3 linked regions of the Hydrogenophilus thermoluteolus genome follow. The main gene of each other region encodes a partner of the protein of the gene in region 2 in a complex. Links are inferred from orthologs where the notes say so. Each region holds a gene or a part of one and is shown on either strand. Other genes may lie near its edges. The genes, in order: HPTL_RS05690, dnaN and dnaX.

The links.
Region 1: the proteins of dnaN (region 2) and HPTL_RS05690 are in contact, whole or in part, in a cryo-EM structure (PDB 8GIZ), measured with the Escherichia coli proteins. The link is inferred for Hydrogenophilus thermoluteolus from one-to-one orthologs.
Region 3: the proteins of dnaN (region 2) and dnaX are in contact, whole or in part, in a cryo-EM structure (PDB 8GIZ), measured with the Escherichia coli proteins. The link is inferred for Hydrogenophilus thermoluteolus from one-to-one orthologs.

What each region holds. Positions count from the first base shown.
Region 1 is NZ_AP018558.1:1,169,301-1,177,124, forward strand. The notes cover bases 1,907-4,905. They hold HPTL_RS05690 (DNA polymerase III subunit delta'), read right to left. Parts: upstream 3,939-4,905; coding sequence 2,874-3,938; downstream 1,907-2,873. Other genes in these bases: HPTL_RS05680 (TatD family hydrolase), read right to left, coding at 1,907-2,450; HPTL_RS05685 (PilZ domain-containing protein), read right to left, coding at 2,476-2,874; tmk (dTMP kinase), read right to left, coding at 3,931-4,614; mltG (endolytic transglycosylase MltG), read right to left, coding at 4,611-4,905. Also shown: HPTL_RS05675 (acyl-CoA synthetase), read right to left, coding at 13-1,656; more of HPTL_RS05680, read right to left, coding at 1,653-1,906; more of mltG, read right to left, coding at 4,906-5,693; CAF17-like 4Fe-4S cluster assembly/insertion protein YgfZ, read left to right, coding at 5,732-6,463; HPTL_RS05710 (hypothetical protein), read left to right, coding at 6,460-6,648; HPTL_RS05715 (ABC transporter permease), read right to left, coding at 6,660-7,824. UniProt on the Escherichia coli protein: Part of the beta sliding clamp loading complex, which hydrolyzes ATP to load the beta clamp onto primed DNA to form the DNA replication pre-initiation complex.
Region 2 is NZ_AP018558.1:922-8,525, reverse strand. Bases 4,826-7,604 are described here. They hold dnaN (DNA polymerase III subunit beta), read right to left. Parts: upstream 6,878-7,604; coding sequence 5,774-6,877; downstream 4,826-5,773. Other genes in these bases: dnaA (chromosomal replication initiator protein DnaA), read right to left, coding at 6,890-7,604; gyrB (DNA topoisomerase (ATP-hydrolyzing) subunit B), read right to left, coding at 4,826-5,733. Outside these bases: HPTL_RS00045 (PstS family phosphate ABC transporter substrate-binding protein), read right to left, coding at 1-168; HPTL_RS00040 (diguanylate cyclase), read right to left, coding at 504-1,118; HPTL_RS00035 (AtaL-like protein), read left to right, coding at 1,464-1,940; leucine efflux protein LeuE, read left to right, coding at 1,937-2,638; HPTL_RS00025 (DUF2442 domain-containing protein), read right to left, coding at 2,694-2,948; HPTL_RS00020 (DUF4160 domain-containing protein), read right to left, coding at 2,965-3,234; more of gyrB, read right to left, coding at 3,235-4,825. UniProt on the Escherichia coli protein: Confers DNA tethering and processivity to DNA polymerases and other proteins. Acts as a clamp, forming a ring around DNA (a reaction catalyzed by the clamp-loading complex) which diffuses in an ATP-independent manner freely and bidirectionally along dsDNA.
Region 3 is NZ_AP018558.1:334,244-342,034, reverse strand. Bases 1,521-4,486 are described here. They hold dnaX (DNA polymerase III subunit gamma/tau), read right to left. Parts: upstream 3,874-4,486; coding sequence 2,167-3,873; downstream 1,521-2,166. Other genes in these bases: HPTL_RS01520 (heme biosynthesis protein HemY), read right to left, coding at 4,004-4,486; HPTL_RS01535 (YbaB/EbfC family nucleoid-associated protein), read right to left, coding at 1,810-2,136; recR (recombination mediator RecR), read right to left, coding at 1,521-1,780. Also shown: HPTL_RS01550 (cytochrome b), read right to left, coding at 1-472; petA (ubiquinol-cytochrome c reductase iron-sulfur subunit), read right to left, coding at 487-1,080; more of recR, read right to left, coding at 1,169-1,520; more of HPTL_RS01520, read right to left, coding at 4,487-5,299; HPTL_RS01515 (uroporphyrinogen-III C-methyltransferase), read right to left, coding at 5,304-6,722; HPTL_RS01510 (uroporphyrinogen-III synthase), read right to left, coding at 6,719-7,525; hemC (hydroxymethylbilane synthase), read right to left, coding at 7,522-7,791. UniProt on the Escherichia coli protein: Part of the beta sliding clamp loading complex, which hydrolyzes ATP to load the beta clamp onto primed DNA to form the DNA replication pre-initiation complex.

The sequences.
Region 1 (7,824 bases), 1.2 Mb from region 2 along the record:
CCTCCTTGTGGGTTATTCGATCGCTTCTTGCGAACGCGCCTGCTCGCGCAAGATGAATTTCTGAATCTTACCCGTCGAGGTCTTCGGCAGCGGCCCAAAAGTGAATTTCTTGGGAATTTTGTAGCCGGCGAGGAATTGGCGGCAGTGTTGCTGCAACTCCTCAGGGGTGACGGAAGCGCCTTCCCGCAATTCGATGAACGCGTGCGGTACCTCACCCCACTTCGGATCGGGGGAAGCGACGACCGCAACCGCCATCACCGCCGGGTGTTTGTAGAGCGCATCTTCGACTTCGATCGACGAGATGTTTTCCCCGCCGGAGATGATGATGTCTTTGGCGCGGTCTTTGATCTTGACGTAGCCGTCGGGTTCGAGCACGCCCAGGTCACCGGTATGGAACCACCCACCGCGGAACGCCTCTTCCGTTGCGGCCGGGTTCTTGAGGTACCCTTTCATCACCAGGTTGCCGCGGAACATCACCTCACCCATCGTCTGGCCGTCACGCGGCACCGGTTGCATCGTATCGGGGTCGAGCACCGAAATCGCCTCTTGGGCGTGGTACGGCACCCCTTGGCGACCGTTCAAGCGCACCTGCTCGGCAAGGGAAAGCGTCGCCCATTCGTCGTGCTTGGCGCACACTGCGGCCGGTCCGTAGGTTTCGGTGAGGCCATAGACGTGGGTGATTTCGAACCCGATTTCGGCCATCGCTTGAAGGACGGCAGCAGGCGGCGGCGCAGCGGCGATCAGCCCTTTCACGGTTCGGCCCGCTTTGCCGCTCTTCCACGCTGGCGGCGCGGCATTGGCGATCATGCTGTGGACGATCGGTGCGCCGCAGTAGTGGGTCACCCCGTGCGTTTCGATCGCGTCCCAAATCCATTTCGGGTCGACGCGCCGCAAGCAGACATTGACACCAGCGTTCGCAGCGACCGTCCACGGGAAGCACCAGCCGTTGCAGTGGAACATCGGTAAGGTCCAGAGGTAGACCGAATGGTGCGACATCCCCCATGAGACGATATTCGAAAGCGCGTTCAGGTAGGCGCCCCGATGGTGGTAAACCACCCCTTTCGGGTTGCCGGTGGTCCCTGAGGTGTAGTTGAGCGAGATCGCATCCCATTCGTCGTCGGGATAACGGAATGCGAAGTTGGGGTCACCGCCACTCAAGAGCCCTTCGTAATCGAGTGTGCCCAGAAGTTCCCCCGGTCCGGAATATTCGGGGTCGTCGACGTCGATCACCAAAATCTTTCGGTCGATACGCGCGAGCGCGGCTTTGACGGTATGTGCATATTCGCGGTCGGTGATGAGGACCTTCGCTTCCCCGTGTTCCAGGATGAACGCGACCGTTTCGGGGTCGAGTCGGGTGTTGATGGTGTTGAGCACCGCCCCCGCCCCCGGGACCCCGAAATGGCATTCGAGCATTTCGGGGGTGTTGTTGAGCACCACCGCGACCGTGTCGTTCTTCCCGACCCCAAGATGGTGCAACGCAGAAGCCAATCGTCGCGCCCGTTCGGCAAACTGGGCCCAGGTATAACGGCGGTTGCCGTGGATCACTGCCAGCCGATCGGGGTACACGGCAGCGGTGCGTTGCAGGAAGCTGAGTGGCGTGAGCGGCACGTAATTGGCTTCACACCGCTCGAGCCCGACTTCATACGCTTTGGTCATGCGGAGACCTCCTCTGGGTGGGTTAGGCGCAACGAAAAGAGACGGCAGGCATTTTCCGTAGTACGTTCGGCAAAGGTGGCGAAGTCGATTCCGAGAAATTCCGCTAAAAATTCTGCGGTGTGGCGCACAAAGGCGGGTTCGCATCGTTTGCCACGGTGCGGGACGGGCGCCAGATAGGGGGCGTCGGTCTCGACCAGGATCCGGTCGAGCGGAACGTAACGGGCTACCTCCCGGACCGACGCCGCGTTCTTGAACGTGGCGATCCCTGAAAAGGAGATGTAGAAGCCGAGATCCAATGCGGCTTTCGCCGTTTCGCGGCTTTCGGTGAAGCAGTGCATCACGCCGCCGACCGCTTCTGCCCCCTCTTCACGAAGGATTGCGATCGTGTCGTGCGCGGCGGCGCGAGTGTGGATCACGAGCGGCAACTTCAAGGTGCGGGCCGCCTGGATATGGGTACGAAAGCGGGTGCGCTGCCACTCAGGCGCGTCGGTGAGGCGATAATAGTCGAGCCCGGTTTCCCCGATCGCGACGACTTTGGCGTGGTTCGCGAGCGCAACCAAGCGCTCCACGGTCGGCTCCTCGACGCCTTCGTTATCTGGGTGGACGCCGACGGTGGCCCAGATATTGGGGTGGGCTTCGGCAATTTCCAGTACCTCTCGCGCGCGTTCCAGCGTGGTGCCGATCGAAACCGCTGCGACGACGCGGTTTGCTGCCATATTGGCCAGAACTTCGTTCAGTCGTTCTTTGAGTCCGGGGAATTCGAGATGGCAATGGGTGTCGATCAGTTGGGTCATGGTCGTCTTTTCGCTTCCGTTGGGGTCATAACGTGTGGGTGGTTTTGCCGGAGCCGATGAGTGCCCCAAGTTTTTGTTCGATCAGCGCTTTGACTTTGGGCGTGAGTTCGCCATCGTCGAAATGCACGCCTACGCCCTGGACGCGCCCTCCGGCGACGTTCGGCGGGTTGATCCACGCAACGGTACCCGAAAGGAGGATCGGTTCCGGTTCGTCCGGGAGTTGCACGCGAAGAAAAAGGGGATCGCCCAAACCGAATTTCCGGTTGGTCGGGACGAAGAGACCGCCCCGTTTCAGCCAGGGCATATAGGCGGCGTAAAGCGCAGAGACGGCTTCGATGTGCACAGCGAGCACGGTGGCGCGGCTGCTTGCCTTTTCGCCCATTGCGTTGCTGTTCGCTTCACTTGCCGCGTCTGGGGAAACCATCACGAAACTCCGTCGCAGTAATTCAGCCACAGGGTTTCGCAGAGCGACGCCGTGTTGAGGGGATGATCGACCCACGGCGCGATTGCCGTGGCAAGGCGGGCGATGCGAAACCATTCGATGGGCGAGCGCCGTTTGGCCACGGCTGTGATCTGCGCTGCAGCATCGGGAAAGTGTAAGCGTTCCGGACGATTCGCGCAAGCATCTCCCAAGGTGGCGATGGTGAGCAGATCAGCGAGCCAGTACTGGTACCAACGAAAAAGCTCGGCGAAGCGCAGCCCGTTGGGATCCCCCTCTTGCGCTTTGAGGCGCTGCGTCCATTCGCTGGCCACCGCGATCGGTTGCCGCCATGCGCATTCGGCGGCGTCGCGGACGAACGCATCGCGCAGCGCATTTTTTCCGGACGACAAGAAGCGCCATGCCGCAAGCGGCGCACCCCGATGCAGCGCCAAAGCCGCAGCGATCGCCTGTTGGGGGTCCTTGGCGGGTTCTGCCTGCGCGCCGGCCTGCTGCCACGCCGCGCGCAACCACGCTTCGGCTTGCGCGATCGGGGGGGGAAGGATGCGCCACTGTTGGGTCCGACTGAGAATCGTGGGTAACAACCGTCCAGGCGCGTCACTCACCAAGACGAACAGCACCGCCTGCGGCGGCTCTTCCAGAATTTTGAGTAACGCGTTCGCGGTGTAGCGATTCATCGCTTCGGCCGGTTGGATCACCACTGCACGGCGAACCCCGTGCGCAGAAAGCGCAAGGTCCGCTTGCAACGCGCGCACAGCGTCGATCGGTATGCCCTGCGTACCCGATTGCGGGGTCAATTCGAAACGATCGGGATGCGCGGTTTCGTCGTCGAGCGTACAGGCTGGGCATTGGCCACACGGTTCGATTCCGGCTTCGGGGGGGGCAGCGCAGGTCCAGCGACGCGCCAATAAAGCGGCTAGGTGGTGTTTGCCGACCCCTTCGGGGCCTGCCAGCAAAAGCGCTTGCGGCGCCCGCCCCTGACGCCATGCCTGGAAGAAGCGTTCGATCCAGGGCATCAGCCACGGGTAAGCAAAAGCGGCGTCACCCATCGTGCGCCACTCCCTGCGACGGTGATTGTCGGGTCTTGGGTGCAAACCACCGTTGGGCAACGGTCGCCAATACGATTTCGGTGAGCCGCTCGGGTGGTAACTGCGCGTCCAAAACACAGTAGCGTTCGGGGTCTTGCGCAGCGCGCGCCAGGTACGCAGCGCGCACTGCGGCAAAGAATGCTTCCGACTCGCGCTCGAAGCGGTCGCACGCGCTGGGACCGTCAGAGAGATCTCGGTTGGCCCGCCGTTTGGCCGCCGCGGCTACCGGTAGGTCGAACAAGAAGACCAGGTCGGGTTGCCGGCCAGAACGGGTCCATTCGTCGAGTTGGCGAAAACGTTCGCGATCGACCCCTCGTCCGCCAACCTGGTACGCGAACGAGGCATCGGCAAAGCGGTCACACACCACCCATCGTCCCGCAGCCAACGCGGGATCGATCACCGTGAGGAGGTGTTCGCGCCGTGCGGCACAGATCAGCATCAATTCGGTCTCCGCGTGCATATCGTGCGTCAAGACCAACGTACGGATCGCTTCGCCAACGGGGGTGCCGCCCGGTTCACGCGTGGTGACGGTGGCTACCCCCTGCGCTTGCAGCCACTCCGAGAGCGCCGCGATCTGCGTGCTTTTGCCGGCACCGTCGATTCCTTCGAAAACCAAGAAACGGCCGCGCGTGCTCATTGGGTGGACTCCGCATTCCGCATCGCTTGACGATACGCGCGAACCGCGCGATTGTGTTCGGTTAGGGTTCGGGAAAAGATGCTGGTCGCGTCGGTGCCGCTTGCGACGAAGTAGAGATAGTCGGTCTTTTCGGGGTGAGCAACCGCCTGAAGCGACGCCAAACTGGGCAGTGCAATCGGTGAGGGCGGCAACCCCTGCCGGGTATAGGTGTTGTGGGCGGTGTCGTGGCGCAGATCCCGCTTACTGAGCGAACCGTCGTAGCGTTCGCCCAGCCCGTAGATCACCGTTGGATCGGACTGCAATGGCATCCCTTTGCGCAGGCGGTTGAGGAAAACGGATGCGACTTTGCCGCGATCTTCCGGGTGGGCGGTCTCTTTTTCGACGATCGACGCCAAAATCAACAGGGCTTCCGGGGACTCCAGCGGAAGGTCGGGGTCACGTCCTGCCCAAACTTCTGCCAATACGCGACGCATCCGTTCGTGTGCCTGCCGGTAGATCGTCTGGTCTGGCGTCATCCGGTCGAAGAGGTAGGTATCGGGAAAAAACCACCCTTCGGCATACGGAACTTGGGCGCCGATCGCAGAGAGGATCGTCTGTTCGTCCGCGCCTTGCAGGGTATGGGTCAGATAGGGATGCGCGTCGATTGCCGCCTGCATCTGGCGAAAGGTCCACCCTTCGACGATGGTGATGCGGTCGCGGATCACCTCGCCACGAACGACCATCGCGAGCGCCTCTTGCGGCGAGACCGACGGTGGAAATTGGTAATATCCAGCGATCACCCGCTCAGGCCGCTCCCGCCAGACCAGCCAGCGCCACAAAAGCGTTTCGCCGCCAAGCGTTTGCGCCAAGCGCTCCGCGGCGCCGATCACACCGGTTCCGCGGGGAATCTGCACCGAGACCGTTTCGGTGACCGGAAGTGGCGTTGTGCGCCACCGTTCCAGCAGCGTCCAGACGCCACCCAGCGCAACGAGCACAAGAAGGAGCAGTGCAAAACCCAACCGAATGCCACCACGCATCGCAACAGGGGGTGGCGCAACGCACGGTTGGATTTCCAGGTGCGGGCAAAAGCGGGTCGTCATGGGGTCGATTCTAGCGAATTTTGCGATAATACCGTCCCATGGAAAGCGCACACGTTGATTCGACCCAGCCCTTCGCGACGTTGCTGGTCAATGGGCCAGACGCACAACGCTTCTTGCAGAGTTTGACGTGCAATGACGTCACGTCATTGACGACAGATGCGCGGCAGTGGAATGGGCTATGCACCCCCAAAGGGCGGTTGTTGGCCATTTTCTGGTTGGAGCGTGTCGAGGAGACCACTTTTCGGATCCTCATCGATCCCGAAAGTGCGCCGTTTCTCCAAAGCACACTCCTCAAATATCGTTTCCGCAGCAAGGTAACGATCGACCTTGGCGCCGAAACGAGCGGCCTGACGTGGGCAACGTTCGTTGCCGAGGGTTGGCCGTGGATTTTGCCGCCAAACCGGGAGATGTTCTTGCCACAATGGGTGAATCTCGACCTCATCGGTGGCGTCAGTTTCAAAAAAGGGTGTTACCCTGGGCAAGAGATCATTGCCCGTACCCGCTATTTGGGAGAAGTCAAACGACGAATGGTCAAAGTGGTGGGCGCGGGTGACCCACCCGCTGCGGGTACGCCTTGCTTTAGTGCGGCGATGGGCGAACAGACTGCCGGGCGCGTGGTGCTTTCCGTGCCGCACCCGGACGGTTATGCGGCGCTTGTATCGGTCCCGAAATCGGTGATCCCGGAAGGCACCGTGGCGATCGGCGCGCCCGACGGCGCGAAAGCGACCCTCACGCCGCTTCCTTACGCGCTCGACGAGGTCAAAGGATGAACTGGAAGCGCCACGCCAGCCTCATCGGCAACCTGCTCCTTTTTATCGCATTCGTGATGCTCTTTTACTTCGGCGCGCTGTGGGAGCGGTTGGGGGTTGGGGCGTTCCTGCTTTGGATGGCGGTTGCTGCGGCGGGCGTCTTCGCGATCCTCAACGCCGAAACGCCGCACGACCCCAACCTCTGACGCAGTCATGGTCATTGTGGTGACGCTGCGCGCAACACCGTGAGGGGCGGCTGCGCGAGGAGCCCTTTGGCGCGCCACCACCCTAGGATGCCGACCAGCACGGCCACGATCAGCGCAGCAGCCGCAAGCGGCCCCCAGCGTACGGGGAGCAGCAGATCGAAGAGGCGATACGCCAACCACGATCCCAGCAGACTGGCGGCGAGCACCGAAAAGAGCGCGGCAAGCGCGCCAACGGTAGCGGCTTCGCCGAGCAGGAACGGATGGGCAACGCGTTCCTGCAGCCCCAACGCTCTGAGGAGCGCCACTTGCTGCGCGCGCCGCTCGTCTCCAGCAGCCCAACCCAAAAGCAGGACCAGACCGCCTGCTGCCAACGCGAACGCGAAGACGGCTTCGAGTAAGCGGGTGACGTCGTTACTCAACCGTTCGAACTCTGCGCGCAATTGCTCGACGTCGATCACCGTGACGTTCGGAAATTGCGCAACCAGCGTGCGTTCGAATGCTCGCTCATGCGGTGGCAACCGAATCGCAGCCATAAAGATTGCAGGGAAATGTTCCAACGCGGCTGGCGTGGTGATGAAAAAGAAATTGGGGCGCATCGACTCCCACCGCAGCGCACGAATCGAAGTGATCGATACCGTCACCGTTTCGCCTGCGATCCCGAACGTCACCGTATCGCCCACTTTGATGTCGAACAGTTTCGCCAATCCCGCCTCTACCGAGGCTTCGCGCGCCGTGCTGTCACCGTGCCACCGCCCGGCGACGATTCGGTTGTCCTCAGGCAAAGCGGTGGACCAGGTGAGGTTGAACTCCCGATTCGCCAAACGCTCGGCGCGCGGGTTGGCGTCCAAAAGCGCTTGTGGGATCGGTGCGCCGTTGATCGACTGCAATCGACCGCGCACCATCGGCCAAAAGCGCGGCGGAGCGATGCCCGCTTTTTCGAACTGTGCCGTGAGCGGCGCAACCTGATCGGGCATCACGTTGATCACGAAACGGTTCGGCGCATCAGGCGGAGTTTGGTAGCGCCACGCCGCCAGGAGGTCGCTGCGCACGAAGAGCAACAGCCAAATCGCGGTCAATCCCACAGCGAGCGCTGCGACCTGAATCGCCACCGTCAGGGGCTGGCGCACGAGAAAGAGCAAAATGAGGCGAACTGGCGTGGGCGTCCGCTGCGGCAGA
Region 2 (7,604 bases):
GCGTTGCGCGGTCTGGAACTCCTCCGCAACGGCTTCGGTGACGGGATAGACGGTGCTCGAACCGTCGATCTTCACTATTTTTTCCGCCGCGAAGGTCACCGCCGGGGTTGTGACGACACCCGCTACGGCAAGCGTGGCGACCAGGGAAAGGGTGTTGCGAAGTTTCATCGGACTGCTCCTTTGGGTTACTGAGGATGACGGGGCGCAGTCTACCGAGCGAATGTGACAATTTGATGACACGCATTGTACCGCAACGGGCGCGTTCGTGATCCGTACCACGCACTCTTTGCCGTGGGTTCGGGGTCGATGAATTTGTTGACTTTGATTTTTCTTACAAGAGACTCTGTAAACAATGCGCGCCGTTGTTCTGTGGATAACTCTGTTAACAATAGACTTCGTCCAGCAATGTGCTGTCGGTAATCTTGGGGATCGACTTGGATTTTGGCGGGGATCGTTTGGGGATGAAAAAGCAGTCACCGTGCCATTTTTCTTTTATCGACAAATCATTGCGTGATCTGTGCGTCAACTTTTCCCCAATGCGACCCACTCCGATCGGTTGCAGGATGGTTACCTGTAATGCAGGTTTCGGCTTGTGGATAATTTTGTGAATGAACGTGCACGACGCCGCCCACGCCGCGGCTTCCTGCGCAGGCATCGGCTTCGCGATCCCGTATCCTTGCGCACAATCCCGTAGTGGAGATTGACCGCCGCGAATTCGTCGAGGTCGAGCACCCCCAACACGACGAAGCTTGGTTTTTTTTCTGCGACGCAGCGTGCGATCGCTTGCTCGGCCCAGCGACAAGCCCGTTGCGGTTGGCCAATCCGGTGAGCGGATCGTGGTACGCGATCCGTTCGAGCGCTTCGGTCAAGTGCATCTCTTTGGTGACGTCGTGGACCAACCCGTGGATTTCGCTGACGCGGCCGTCGGCCAAGCGGTGGGGAAAGACGAAATCGTTGCGGTTTTCGGCCTTTGCCGCGCCGTTCGCGTCTACGATGGTGCCGTCCGTAGGGTCGATGAGGAGCGTCGGCATGACGTGGCTCTGCAACCACTGGGGCAGCAGTCCCGCCCAAGCGGTGGGTGCGAATGCGATACCCAGTAGCAGGTGTAGCAGAAACACCACAGTGGACAAGCTGGGGATGGCGCGGGAACGGTTGACGAACCATCGTCTCTTTCTCAGCATGCACCGCAAACGGTACGTCAACGTTCCAACCGCCGTACCGGCGTTGTGTACAGGAGTATCCCCAGGGTTTTGGCGCATGTCTTGGCGGCTTTCAGGGGGTTATCCCCACGATTGGGCAGAGTGTAGACTTATTTTAGAGATATTTATAGAAAAACCAAACCATAAAAACAGAACTGCCCTCTGAGGGGGATGCCGCGCGGCTTCGCGCCCGTTTGACGGCGAAGGGGTTCGTTCGCTACAGTGGCGATGGGTGACGTGTGCGCGACGCGTGGGTGAGGTACCATGTTGTTGGAGGTTTGTCATACCCTGCCGCTTGCGGTATCGGTGCCGCTATCACGGGACACGGTGTGGCAGCGTTTGTGGGAGCGCGTCACGTTCCCACAGCGGTGGATCGACGGGGTGACGGCGTGTGATGTGCTTTGGCACGCGCCCAAAGAAGCAGCGCTGACGCGGCGGATCGCGTTCGGTGACCGGACGTTCGAAGAGCGTGTGACGTGGCAAACGGGGGAATGGCTGCGGTTCGTCACTCAGGCAACCCCGGAATACCCCGGGAGTCTTTTGACCATCACCTTGGTGGAACGCGACGCGATGCGCTGGTCTTTGACCTTTTCCTATCGGCGGTTCGTGCGGGACGGTGACGCCACATTGCCGGACGGATCTGACCTCTCCGCCTGGTTGGCGGCGGCTTACCGCAGCGCAGACGAAGCGTATGTCGTTGCGCTTGCGCGGGCGTTACAAGCGGAGCAAGAGAGACGATGAGTTTGTGGCACGCATTGGGGATTCACGACTACGGCGCGTTCGTTTTGGGAACGGTTTTGGTGGTTTTGTTGCCAGGACCCAATTCGCTCTATGCGTTCGTCACCGCGTCGCGCCAGGGCCCCGCTGCGGGGTTTCGCGCGGCACTCGGGATTTTGACCGGGGACGCGATCCTGATGAGCGCCGCGGTGTTGGGCGCGGCGTCGCTACTGCGCTATCTGCCGACGCTCTTTGCGGTGTTGCAGCTTACTGGTGCCGTATACCTGGCGTGGTTGGGCGGAAAACTCGTTTGGGAAGCGGTTCGGCACGGCTGGGGCAAGCAAACGGCCACCGCGAACGAGGACGATCGGGCAGCCGCCCCCGAACCGGAACCGCGCCGGGTAGCGATCCACCCGTTTCGGCGGGCGTTGGTGATCAGCCTGTTGAACCCGAAAGCGATCCTCTTTTTCTTCTCGTTTTTCGTGCTCTTCGTCGATGCGGATGCGCCCCACCCCTATCTGGCGTTTGCATTGCTTGGGCTGACGTTACAGGTGATCAGCGCCACTTATCTGACGATTCTGATCCTGGCGGGTGCGCGCCTGCGCCGTTGGAGCCAGGCGCGACCGCGCGCTCATGCGTGGGGGCTTGCGGCCACCGGCAGTGCTTTCCTGCTCTTCAGTGCGAAGCTGGTGCGCGATGCGTTCGCGCGGGTGGGGGGGTGAAGCTTGCCGCGCAGACCTTTACCCAGGATGTGAAGCGGCTTTCGTGCTGCGCCGGTTACACAGGCACTTCCTCAGTGTTCGGTGTGAGATGTTCGAGAACCCACTCCGGTGAAATGTCCTGACCGTTAGGCCAAGTCAAAGCGCCCAGAAAAGGAAAGACTCGGCAGAAATAGTCGCGATCTTGTAGCTCTTGAAACCCCTTCTTGCTGAGGAGCGGGGTCAGGTCCACGATTCCTTCTTTTCCGTCGGCAAGCTTCAAGTGAAGTCGGTAGCCGTCCAACGGTTTCACTTTGACAACGTCCCAATCCATCTGTGGTTCCTCGTGGTTACAGAGGGTCGATCCGATACGGAGGAATACCTTGTTGGGCGAGTTCCCAGTTGGCGAGCAGTTCGTCCCGCCGTAACTCGATCCACGCTTGGACGAGTCGAAGTTGTTTGCGCGGTAACTCACCTGCCAACAATTCCCCCTCTTCGATATCAATCGCTGCTTCGAATTCGCCATACCGTGCGTGGATATGCGGGCGATGGTGTTGGCTACCTTCCATCAGGTACATTCGAATAATGATGCCATAAAACATTGCCAGTACTGGCATCATTCACACATCCAAATTACGCACGAAGAGCGCGTTCGCCTCGATGAACTCGCGCCGCGGTTCGACCGCATCGCCCATCAGGGTCGAGAAGATTTCGTCGGCGGCGATCGCGTCTTCGATCTGCACTTTGAGCAGCCGCCGGGTTGCCGGATCCATCGTCGTCTCCCAGAGCTGTTCCGGGTTCATTTCGCCCAACCCTTTGTAGCGTTGTTTGACGATCTGGCGTTCTACTTCGGCCATCAGCCAAGCGACCGCATCGGCGAAATGGCGGACCGTCTGCCGTTTTTCGCCGCGCCGCACTTCCCCTTCACCTTGTACGAGCGTCGCAGTGGTTTCGGCAACGTGCATCACGGTTTGCCAATCCCCAGATTCCAGGAGTTCGGCATCGAGCAGGCTGCGCTTGATGAGCCCGTGTTCGGTGCGTTCGATGCGTAAGCTCCATTGATCGCGCTCTTCGTCGAATGCGGCGAGGACGCGGAGTTGGTCGCCCAGCACCGCCTGCAACCGTTGGGCGCTTGCGACGGCGTTTTCTTGGTTGCTGAGGTCGATCGCAATCGCGTGGTTCAGAATCGTTTGCAGAATGGTGGGGTCGATGAGGGCGCTATGGCGGTCGATGATCCGTTGCGCGCGTTGCCATTGGCGCAACAGCCCCAAGAGCGTTTCGTCGCGAATCGGTGCGGCGTCTGGCGCCGGGAGGAGTTCGGCCTCTTGCGCCGCCAGTTCGATGAGAAATTGCTGTAATTCCGCGTCGTCTTTGAGGTAGCGCTCGGTCTTACCCAGTTTCACCTTGTAGAGCGGGGGTTGCGCGATATAGACGTGGCCGCGTTCGATCAGCTCCGGCATCTGGCGGTAGAAGAAGGTGAGCAGCAGTGTTCGGATATGGGCGCCGTCGACGTCGGCGTCGCTCATCAGGATGATGCGGTGGTAGCGCAGCTTCTCCGGTTTGTAGTCCGCTTTGCCGATCCCGGTGCCGAGCGCGGTGATCAGCGTGGCGATCTCCTGGCTTTGCAGGAGTTTGTCGAAACGCGCTTTTTCGACGTTGAGGATTTTGCCTTTGAGCGGCAAGATCGCTTGGAAGCGGCGGTCGCGCCCTTGCTTCGCGGAGCCACCGGCGGAGTCGCCCTCGACAATGAAGAGTTCCGATTTTGCCGGGTCTTTCTCTTGGCAGTCGGCAAGTTTTCCCGGCAGCCCCACGCCGTCGAGTACCCCTTTGCGGCGCGTGATTTCGCGCGCTTTGCGCGCCGCTTCGCGGGCGCGTGCTGCTTCGACGATTTTGCCGACGATCGCTTTCGCTTCGTTGGGGTGTTCGAGCAGGAAGGTTTCGAGCGCTTTGCCCACTACCTCTTCCACCGCGGTGCGCGCTTCCGAACTCACCAGTTTCATTTTGGTTTGGCTGGCGAATTTCGGGTCGGGCATCTTCACGGATAGGACGCAGGTGAGCCCTTCACGCATGTCGTCGCCGGTGATCTCGACTTTCGCTTTTTTTGCGATTTCGTTCGCTTCCAGGTATTTATTGATCACCCGCGTCATCGCGCTGCGCAACCCGGTGAGGTGGGTGCCGCCGTCGGGTTGCGGAATGTTGTTGGTGTAGCAAAGCACCTGTTCGGCGAAGCTGTCGTTCCACTGCATCGCCACTTCGATGCTGATTTCCGCTTCGTGCCCGACGTCTTGCGGGACGGTGACCGCGCCGCTCGCGTGGAAGATGGTGGGGTGGAGCGGCTGCTTGTTGCGGTTGAGGTATTGGACGAAGCCCTTGACGCCGCCCGAGAAGGCGAAGTCCTCTTCTTTGCCGGTGCGTTGGTCGATGAAGCGGATCTTGACGCCGTTGTTGAGAAACGAAAGTTCGCGCAGGCGCTTCGCGATCTGGTCGGCGTGGTATTCGATCGTGCCGAAGATCTCTTCGTCCGCAAGCCAATGGACTTCGGTGCCGCGCTTTTGCGTCGCACCCACCACCTTCATCTTGCGCACGTGCACCGGTTCCCCGCCGCCGGGTGGGGTTTCCCAGGTTTCGTCGAAGAGGGTGGGCACGCCACGAGAAAATTCGAGGACGTGTTTGTACCCGTCACGCCAGATGGTGAGTTTGAGCCATTTGGAGAGTGCGTTCACACACGAGACGCCGACACCGTGAAGCCCGCCGGAGACTTTGTAACTGTTCTGGTTGAATTTGCCACCGGCGTGCAGCACGCACATCACGATCTCTGCGGCGGAGCGTTTCGGTTCGTTTTTGTCGTCCCATTTGATGCCAGTGGGGATCCCGCGGCCGTTGTCGCGCACCGAAACCGAGTTGTCGGCGTGGACCGTCACGACGATGTCGTCGCAGTAGCCAGCCAGCGCTTCGTCGATCGCGTTGTCGACCACTTCGAAGATCATATGGTGGAGCCCCGTTCCATCGGAGGTATCGCCGATGTACATGCCGGGGCGTTTGCGGACCGCTTCGAGCCCTTCGAGTTGTTGAATCGCGCTTTCGTCGTAGGTTTGGGTCATTGCGTTTTCCTGGACCATCGGTTTGATTCGCTGCGTTCGTTCGGTGGTGTGCGTTGTTTCACAGCCGCATCGGCATCACGACGTAATGGAAGTGTTCGTCGTCCGGTGTGGTGATGAGCGCTGCGGCCATGCTGTCTTTGAGTTGGATGTGGATCACTTCGTTGGTGAGCGCAGTGAGCACGTCGATGAGGTAGCTGACGTTGAAGCCGATCTCGAGTGGCGCCCCTTCGTAGTGGATCTCGATCTCTTCGACCGCTTCTTCGCGTTCGACGTTGTGCCCGGAGATGCGCACGAGCCCCGTTTCGAACGTGAGTTTGATCGGCCGCAATTTGTCTTCGGCAAGCACCGCAACCCGTTGCAGTGCGCGCAGGAGTTCAACCCGGTCGAAGACGATCCGCACGGGGTGGTTCATGGGGATCACCCGACGGTAATCGGGGAACTTCCCTTCGATGATTTTGCTGGTGAATTGCACCGCACCGGTGGTGAAGACCACTTGCCGTTCGGCGATGGTGATCGCCACCGGCTGGTCGCTGTCCGAAAGGAGTCGCTGGAGCTCGAGGACCGTTTTGCGCGGCAGGATCGCTTCCCGTTCGTCGCGAAATTCCGGCATCGCCTCTTCGACGTGGGCGAGGCGATGCCCGTCGGTAGCGACCACGTGCAAATTCTGGTCGTGGAGGTGGAAAAAGAGCCCGTTCAGATAGTAGCGGACGTCTTGTTGGGCCATCGCAAACGCTGTGAGCGCCACCAAGCGGCGCAAGGTGTGTTGCGTGAGCGTCAGTTGGTCGCCTTCGCTGGGGGGGGTAAGGCGCGGGAAGTCGTGCGCCGGCAGCGTGTGCAACGTGAAGCGTGACCGTCCGCTCGTTATCTTGAGGGTGTTCTCTTCGGCAAGGAGCTGCACTTCGGCCCCGTCGGGCAAGCTCTTCAGAATATCGAGGAGCTTCTTCGCTGGCACCGCGCAGGCGCCGTTTTCCCCAGCCAATTCGCCAAGCGGTTGCCGAACGACGATTTGCGCTTCGAGGTCGGTAGCGGTGACGGTAAGACCGTCGTCGCTGCGCTCCAGCAGGAAACAGCCGAGGATCGGCTTGGTTTGCCGCTTTTCCACGATACCGGCCGCGGCAGCGAGCGGTGTGAGCAGCGTATCACGGGGGGCTCGAATCAGCATGGCGTCTCCTTGTTATCCGCGTAGCACTTGCAGTAGGACATGAACGTCGTGGTTGAGCTGTGGGTCTTGGTTGCGCAGTTCGGTGATCGTTCGGCAGGCGTGGATCACCGTGGTGTGGTCGCGGCCGCCGAAGGCTTCGCCGATCGCGGGCAGCGACAAAGGGGTGAGCTCTTTGGCGAGATACATCGCGACCTGCCGGGGGCGCGCGACCGCGCGGGTGCGTTTCTTAGAGTGCATCTCGGCCACTTTGATTTTGTAGTAGTCGGCCACCGTTTTTTGGATCTGCTCGACGGTAAGTTGCCGGTTGAAGGCGTTGAGCAGGTCCTTGAGCGCCTCTTTCGCCAGTTCCAACGTGATCGGGCGGGCCAGGAAATTGGCGTACGCAACCACTTTGTTGAGCGCCCCTTCGAGTTCACGCACGTTCGATTTGAGGTGCTTGGCAATGAGGAACGCGACGTCGTCAGCGAGGTCGATCGCCATCAGTTCCGCTTTTTTCTTGAGGATCGCCACCCGCATTTCGAGCTCTGGGGGTTCGATCTGGACGGTTAGGCCCCAGTCGAAGCGCGAGATCAAGCGGTCTTCCAACCCTTGGATGTCTTTGGGGTAGGTGTCACAGGTGATCACGATCTGTTTGCGCGCTTCGGTGAGCGCGTTGAACGCGTGGAAGAACTCCTCTTGCGTGCGGGTTTTGTTCTGGAAGAACTGGATGTCGTCGATCAACAGCACG
Region 3 (7,791 bases), 340 kb from region 2 along the record:
CCCAGAAGGACATCTGACCCCACGGCAACAGGTAGCCCATGAACGCTTCGGCCATCAGCGCCAAGAAGATGAGTACGCCGATGATCCAGAGGAGCTCACGCGGTTTGCGGTACGAGCCGTAGAGCAGCCCGCGGAACATGTGGAGATAGACGACGATGAAAAACGCCGACGCGCCGGTGGAGTGCATGTAGCGGATGAACCAACCACCGGGCACTTCCCGCATGATGTATTCGACGCTGGCAAACGCCACCGGAACCCCAGCAGCGTTCAAGGTGCCGTCGGGCTTGTAGTTCATCACCAAGAAAATTCCGGTGACGATCTGGATCACGAACACCAGCAGCGCCAACGAACCGAAAAAATACCAGAAGTTGAGGTTTTTCGGGGCGTAATAACCAGTGAGGTGCCCCTCAATCGTGGACGAGAGCGGGAAACGCTCGTCGATCCACTGCAGCAAGCCGGATTTACTCGTCATGGTTCACTCCTGCCTCACGCTTTGTCTTCGCCGATCAGCACCTTCGTTTCCGTGAGGTACTTGTGGGGCGGCACGGGCAAGTTGGTGGGCGCCGGCATGTGCTTGAAAACACGACCGGCAAGATCGAACATCGAGCCGTGGCACGGACAGAGGTATCCGCCAACCCAGTCGGCGCTGATCCCGCTCGCCTCACCCACTTGGAATTTTGGCGACGGGGAACATCCGAGGTGGGTGCACACCCCTTCGACGATCAGGAATTCCGGTTTGATCGAGCGGTGCTCGTTCTTCGCATAAGGTGGCTGGATCGATTTTTCGGAGTCCGGATCCGCGAGCTTTTCGCGCACCGCTTTGAGCGACTCGAGCATTTCAGGGGTGCGGTGCAACACCCAGATGGGTTTCCCGCGCCACTCGACGACGATCATCTCGCCCGGCGGCACTTTGGAAATGTCGACCTCAACCGGCGCTCCCGCCGCTTTCGCGCGCTCGGAAGGGGCAAAACTGGCGACGAACGGCGCTGCGAGCGCGACCGCGCCTGCGCCTCCGACAACCGACGTTGCGACCAGCAGTTGCCGGCGATTGTCGTCCATCGGCTCGGCAGTATGTGTCATCGTTTTCTCCTCGGATGCCCAAATCTAACCGATTATAGCGCTGCTCGAAACGGAAACCAACCAGCGCCAAACGAAATGATGATATAGATCAACTCTGTTGATCGATGAGCGCGCGCCGATCGTGCCAAGCGTAGGCGATCGTTGCCGGATCGGCGTATTCCAGCTCGCCGCCGACGGGCACCCCGCGCGCCAAACGGGTGATTTTGCACGTGGGTACCGCGGCCGCGATCCGTTCAGCCAACCATTGAGCGGTTGCCTCTCCTTCCGCGGTGAAATTGGTCGCGAGCACCACCTCTTGCACCTCCGGTCGCGCAATGCGCGCCAGCAGTTTCTCGATACCCAACGCCTTCGGTCCGATGCCATCGAGCGGTGACAACCGCCCCATCAACACGTAATAGCACCCCTGAAACACGTGCGCCGCATCGAGCGCCTCGAGGTCCGCCGGGGTTTCGACCACGCAGACGACGCTGCGGTCGCGCGCGGGGTCTGCGCAACGCGCGCAGACCGGTGTTTCGGAAAAGGTGTTGCATTCGGCGCAGTGCACCAATACCTCTGCCGCGCGCGCCAGCGCGCGCGCGAGGCGTTTTGCGGCAGCACGGTCGTGGTTGAGGAGATAGTGCGCGAGCCGCTGTGCGCTGCGCGGCCCTAAACCGGGCAGGTGCTTCAGCGCGTCGATCAATTCATTGAGTGCTTGGCTCATCCGCAACCGACCTCGACGGCGTTACGGTGTCAAAACGGTAGATTCATGCCCGGCGGCAGGGGCAGCCCAGCGGTGGCTTCCCCCATTTTCTCCTGCACCGTGGCTTCGGCACGGCGAACCGCGTCGTTGAACGCTGCCGCAATGAGGTCTTCGAGCATCTCGCGATCATCGAGCACCGAAGGGTCGATGGTGACGCGTCGCACGTCGTGCTTACAGGTCATCACCACCTTGACCAACCCGGCGCCCGACTGCCCTTCGACCTCGGTCTGCGCGAGCTCCTCTTGGATCTTTTGGATTTTTTCCTGCATCTTCTGCGCTTGGCGCATCAGACCCGAAATGGCCGCTTTGTTGAACATCGTCTTTTCCTCTCTTCACAACAACTGCGATTATCCCTCAGCGGAGCGTTCTGGCCAGTGCACCGCGTCGGGGTCGATTCTCAACCCCAGCCGTTCGCAGAGCACCTGAACGCCGGGGTGCTGGGATGCTTTGTCGAGTATCCGCCGTTTGCGTTCCGCCCAGTGCGCCGCTTCTTCTTTCGCCGGAGTGCCGGCGACGTCAGTAGCGGCCTCGAACCGCAAACGACGCTGCCATTTGCAGGGCGCTGCGGCAGCAACCGCAGTTGCGACGCGCTGGGTCAATTCCGGCTTCGCCTTCAACCAGTGGTGTGCGAGTGCGTCGACCGCCATCGTCCAGGTTGTGCCGTCGTCGGCGACCACGGCACAATGCGACGCCAACGTTTGAGCCAACCCGTCCAGTTCGAGGCGCGGAAACAGGTCGAGCCACGCGCGGTTTGCCGCGCTGCTTGTCGCTGTCGGTTTGGCATCGTCATGTTGCCGCGGCGCCGTCTTCTGCGGTGGCGGCGCCGGGCGAAACGGCTTTGGGGGTTCGCTGCGCTCCTCGTCCTGTCGGGCTACGGCAGGCGCCGCAACGCGTGCCGATGCTGATGGTGATGGTGGCGACAGTGGCTGCGACGCGACCGGCTCTGGCGCTGGCCCTGTGCGCACGGGCTGCGCCGCTGGCTGCGATTGCGGTGCGAACGCGAAGAGACGCAGCAGCACCATCTCGAGCCCCGTTCGTTCGTCTGGCGCAAGCGGCACGTCACGACGCCCATGCACGACGATCTGGTACGCCAACTGCACGAACTCCGGATCCCATTCGTGCGCGAGCGCTTCCAGACGCGCGTCTTCGAGGGGCGCGCCGCCGAATTGCCGACGGGCGACGCGGTGGATGAGTTGCGCCAGCGACGCCAGCACCGCATCCACCGCGACGCTTGTTTCCGCAAGCTGCGCTACGAGCGTGAGGTAGCGGTCGTTCGCGCGCGCGGCCAACGCCGCAAGGAGTTCGATCAACACCGTTTCACTCACCAAGCCGAGCATTTCGCTCACCGCGGCTTCGCTCACGGTACCGGCGCCATAGGCGATCGCCTGGTCGAGGAGCGACAGCGCGTCGCGCATCGAACCGCGCGCCGCTTGGCCGATCCGTTGCAGCGCCGCCGGTTCGAACGGAATCGCCTCCTCGGTGAGGATGGTGGCCGCTCGGCTTGCGATCTGGGCCGCAGAAAGGGCGCGCAAGTTGAACTGCAGACAGCGCGAGAGCACCGTGACCGGGATTTTTTGCGGGTCGGTGGTCGCCAACACGAACTTCACATGCTCGGGCGGCTCTTCGAGCGTTTTCAGCATCGCGTTGAACGCATGCCCCGTGAGCATGTGCACTTCGTCGATCATATAGACTTTGTACCGCCCGGCAACGGGTGCGTAGGTGGCTTGCTCGAGGAGCGCCGCCATTTCGTCGACGCCGCGGTTGGAGGCGGCGTCCATTTCGACGTAATCGGGAAAGCGGTCGGCGTCGATCGCTTGGCACGCCGCGCACGCGTTACACGGCTCGGCACGCACGCCCTGTTCGCAGTTGAGCGCTTTGGCCAGGATCCGACTGATCGTGGTTTTCCCGACACCGCGCGTACCGGTAAAGAGATAGGCGTGATGTAAGCGCCCGGTGGTCAGCGCGTGGGTGAGCGCACGGACGACGTGATCTTGACCGACGAGGTTGGAGAAATCACGGGGGCGCCATTTACGCGCCAGGGCCAATTGGGTCATAGGCGATCATCGAGTCAGACGGCGAGCCGGACCCCCGGCACTGGCAGGATGTGGTTAGGGCTGCTGCCTCCCGGCCCTGACCCGGTTCCCACGCTGCCATGCGGGGCGACCCGCCGCAGGGTGAATCATATCACGCCTTGCGCGCGGTTGGGTTCGGTTCGCTTTCGGTATCCGCCGCTGCTTCCGCGGCAGGAGGTTGGGATGCCGCCCGCTCTGCTTCGGACGCCGAAGCGTCCGCCCCCGCAGCGTTTTCCGTGCTGTTCGGAACGGGGAAGGTCGCGTTCGGCGTACGATCCCACGGCAACGCCAGACGGTCCGGCGGGAGGAGGGTTTCCGCGGCGACGACCCGCGCCCGCACCGGATCGAGTTGCAACAACTGCGCATAGTGCCCTTTGGCTTTGCCCCAGAGCTGCAGCCCCAAGGTCAAACGCAGCAGCGCCTCGTGCAGGACGGGATCGTTTTCGTTGTCACCAAGCCAGCGCTCCAGGCGATCGAGCCAAACGGGTTCCGCAGGAAGCGACGGCAAAAGCTCGGCAACGACTTCGGTGGCATAGCGCCGACGCAGGAAGGTTTCGGCTAGCCGCAGCGCCTGTGCTGCTTCCCCTTCGCTGCGTAACGTGCGGATCACCGCAGCAACGATCGCGGGCAATTGCCGTTCGTCTTTGGGTTGCGCTTCCCACCACGCGTCGAAAGAGCGGCCGCGGCGCAACGCGTCCGCGAGCAACGCCGGATAGGCTTTCACCGCCACCGCCAAGAATTCCGGCGCGGGCAACGCATCATGACGGCGCAGTTTGCGCGCGGCCTCAAGCGCCATTTCCCAACGCTCGAGCTGTACGCCCGCTTCCAAGCGCAACCGCTCGCGGACGGTGGGCGCAACTTTACCGCCCCGTTCGAGCGCCGTCAGCGCAGCCTCCAACCGATCGATGCGGCGAAAAACCAAACCGAAACGGGCTTCCAACACCTGCCGTACGGCCATCCAGTCGCCGACGTCCGGAATCCGCGCCAACGCATTTTCGGCGCGCGCTTCGTCACGTACGGCCAACGCCGCTTCGCACGCTGCCGCCGCTGCCGCCGCGGCGCCATGCTTGAGCCGGTACGCACGGTCGAGGGCTTTGAAGCTCATTTTGGGTTTACCGAGCTCCCACCCCACGACCGCCATCTCCAGCGCATCGAGCGCGCGCTGCAAGCGACGGCGCTCCCGCCATTGGCGTACCGCGCCAGGCGTGCCGACGATCCGCGCCACCAGTCTGAGCACGCCGTACCCCACGAAGAGGAACAGCAGTGCCAGCAAGACAAGCAGCTGGCTCGAGAGCTGAAAACGGTAGGGCGGAAACACCGCGACGACGTAGCCATCCAACGTCTGGAACCAAAGTGCAAACGCCACCGCTGCAACCGCGGCGATCAAGACAGCAAGGACGGTTCGCATGGCATCACTCCTTGCCCATGGGTTGCAGGTCAGGCGCTGCCAGGCGCGTCTCGATTTCCGAGAGCGCTTTGAGCGAACGCGCCAACGTGGGCCGTTCGGCATGGACGCGCTCGGCTTTGAGCGCGGCGATCGCCGCGTTTGCGGCCTGGGTGGCCGGCGCGTTCGGGTCGAAGTAACGCGCCAGGGTCTTTTCCAGTTTCGCCAACGCCGTTTGGTACGCCGTTTCGTCTCCCCTTTGCGCGGCAACGCGCGCCGCGGCGATCCAGGTGCTGATGTTGAGCTGCAGCGTAGTCGCCGCTTCGGGCGAAAGCAGTTCCGGCGCGGTGGCGTCCAGCCGTTCCAACCGCAGCCAATCGGCCCACTCTTGACCAACGGCACGGCCGAATGCGACCACTGCCGCCCACGCCCGCTGGTACCACGGCGCGGAGGCGTCTGCGGTATCCGCCACTTTGTGCTTGGCATCGACCTCGGCAAGATAGGCGAACGGCGCATTCGCGATCGCGTCGTCGAGCGCGTCGAGCTTGGCCAAAATGCCGTCGACATCGACGCGCGGCGCCGATTGAACGGCCAGGAGGTCGGCTTCGACGGCTTTGCGCAGTTCACGCAAAAGCGGCCGGTCGGCCTCTTTGAGTCGGGCAGCGAGCGCCGCGAGCGCCGCTTGCGCGGCGTCGAGATTGCCATCCCACGCCAGTTGCCGTTGCGCGAAAGCCAGTGCCTCGCCGGCTTCGACGACCCAGCGCCGATCCCCGAGTTTCGCCAACGCCTCGGTCATTTCGGCCGCACTTTTCGCGATACCTTGCAGGCGATCGAGCGCCGCTTCGTTGCGTGCCAGCCGCTCGCGCGTCTCGATGAACGCCGTCTCCAGTTGGCTCAATTGCTCTTTGAGTGCGGTGATTTGGGCGTCGACACCGACGAGTCCGGCAACCTGCTGCTGGACGGTTTGCAAAACGGCCTGCTGGGTCTTGACTTGATCGGTGACCGCGGTGATTTGCGCCGCCCATTCGGCACGTTCGGCGAGCGCCTGATCGAGCGCCCGTTTGACGACATACTGGGTGTATCCATACCCACCCAACGCAACGAGGAGCGCCACCGCACCGAGCCACACGCCTGCCCGAGACGCGTTGTTGGCCTGAGGCGAACGCGTTTCGGGTTGTACGGGTGTCTGCTCCGGTTGCACTGCGCCATCGGACGCCGCTGCACGCGCGGTGTCCGCGGGGGCAGACGATTCCGTTACCGCACCCGCCCCGGGTGACGCGGATTGTTCTTCGACAACCTCCGTGCGATTCGTCTCCGCGGCGTTTTCGCTGACGGACTCCTGCTGGCTGTCCTTACTGTCCTTGCTGTCCTTGTCTTTGAGCGTTTCCGCCTCGTCCGTCCTTGCGCGCTTATCGGAACGCGCGCGTGGGTTCCCTTTTTGCGTCATTGCACCTTCTCCCGCGAATAACATTCCTGTAGCGTCGCCACCAACGCGTCGTCTCCCGGACGCGGCGCCGTGACGACGTGCCGCCACCCCAACGTCTGCAGCGCCTCAGCGACGCGGGGATGGTTGGCGACCGCCAAGAGGCGTTCACGCACCTTTTCGAAGCGTTCCGCGCCCATCGCCTCGGGCAATCCCCGCGCTGCTTCACTGCTGGTGATAAGGAGCGCCGCAATCCGCCCTTGTGCGTACGGTTCCCAATGGTGCGGCAGCCAGCGCGCGACGCGTCGGCGGTAACAGATCCATTCGTGCACCTCCGCGCCCCGGGCTCTGAGCGCTTCGGTCAGCAGACCGCGCCCCCCTTCTCCTTTGACGATGAGAAGCGACTGCCCGGCAACGCGCTCGGGTTGCGTCCACGACGCAGCCAACACGGCTTCGCTGTCGGCGCCATCCACAGGGTACCACACATCGGGGAAACCGAGCGCCCGCAATGCAGCAGCACTGCCCGCACCGACGGTGGCAACCGCTGGACCGGGCGGCCACGGGCGGTGGTCACGGATGGCTGGCACCGCGATCTGCGCCGCGTTGGCGCTGACGAAAAAGACCCAACGATAGCCGTCGAGCGTCTCGGACCACTGGCGAGCCGCTTCCTCGGTGACCGTCGGTTCGATAGCCAAGAGCGGCGCGACGATCGGTTCCCAGCCGTGCGCGCGCAGGAGTGCGCTCAGCCGCTCGGTTTGCGCAAGCGGCCGCGTGACCCAGACGGCGGGCTTTTCTGCCACAATCGCCATGTTTTGCGCTGTGGTCACGACCCCAATCCAGCTTGGGCGTTGCACGCGAGCCGCGCAACGAGCGCCTCTGCCCCTTCTGCGATCAGCTGCTCCGCCAAATGCAGTCCGAGCGTTTCGGCCTCGGCGAACGCGCCACGTATTTCGCCGCGAAAAATTTCGCTGCCATCGGGTTCGGCAACCAAACCACGCAGCCAAATCTGCCCGTCTGACGGGGTTGCGTACGCTGCGATCGGCACCTCACAACTGCCCCCCAGCCGACGCGCGAACGCCCGCTCGGCGAGGAC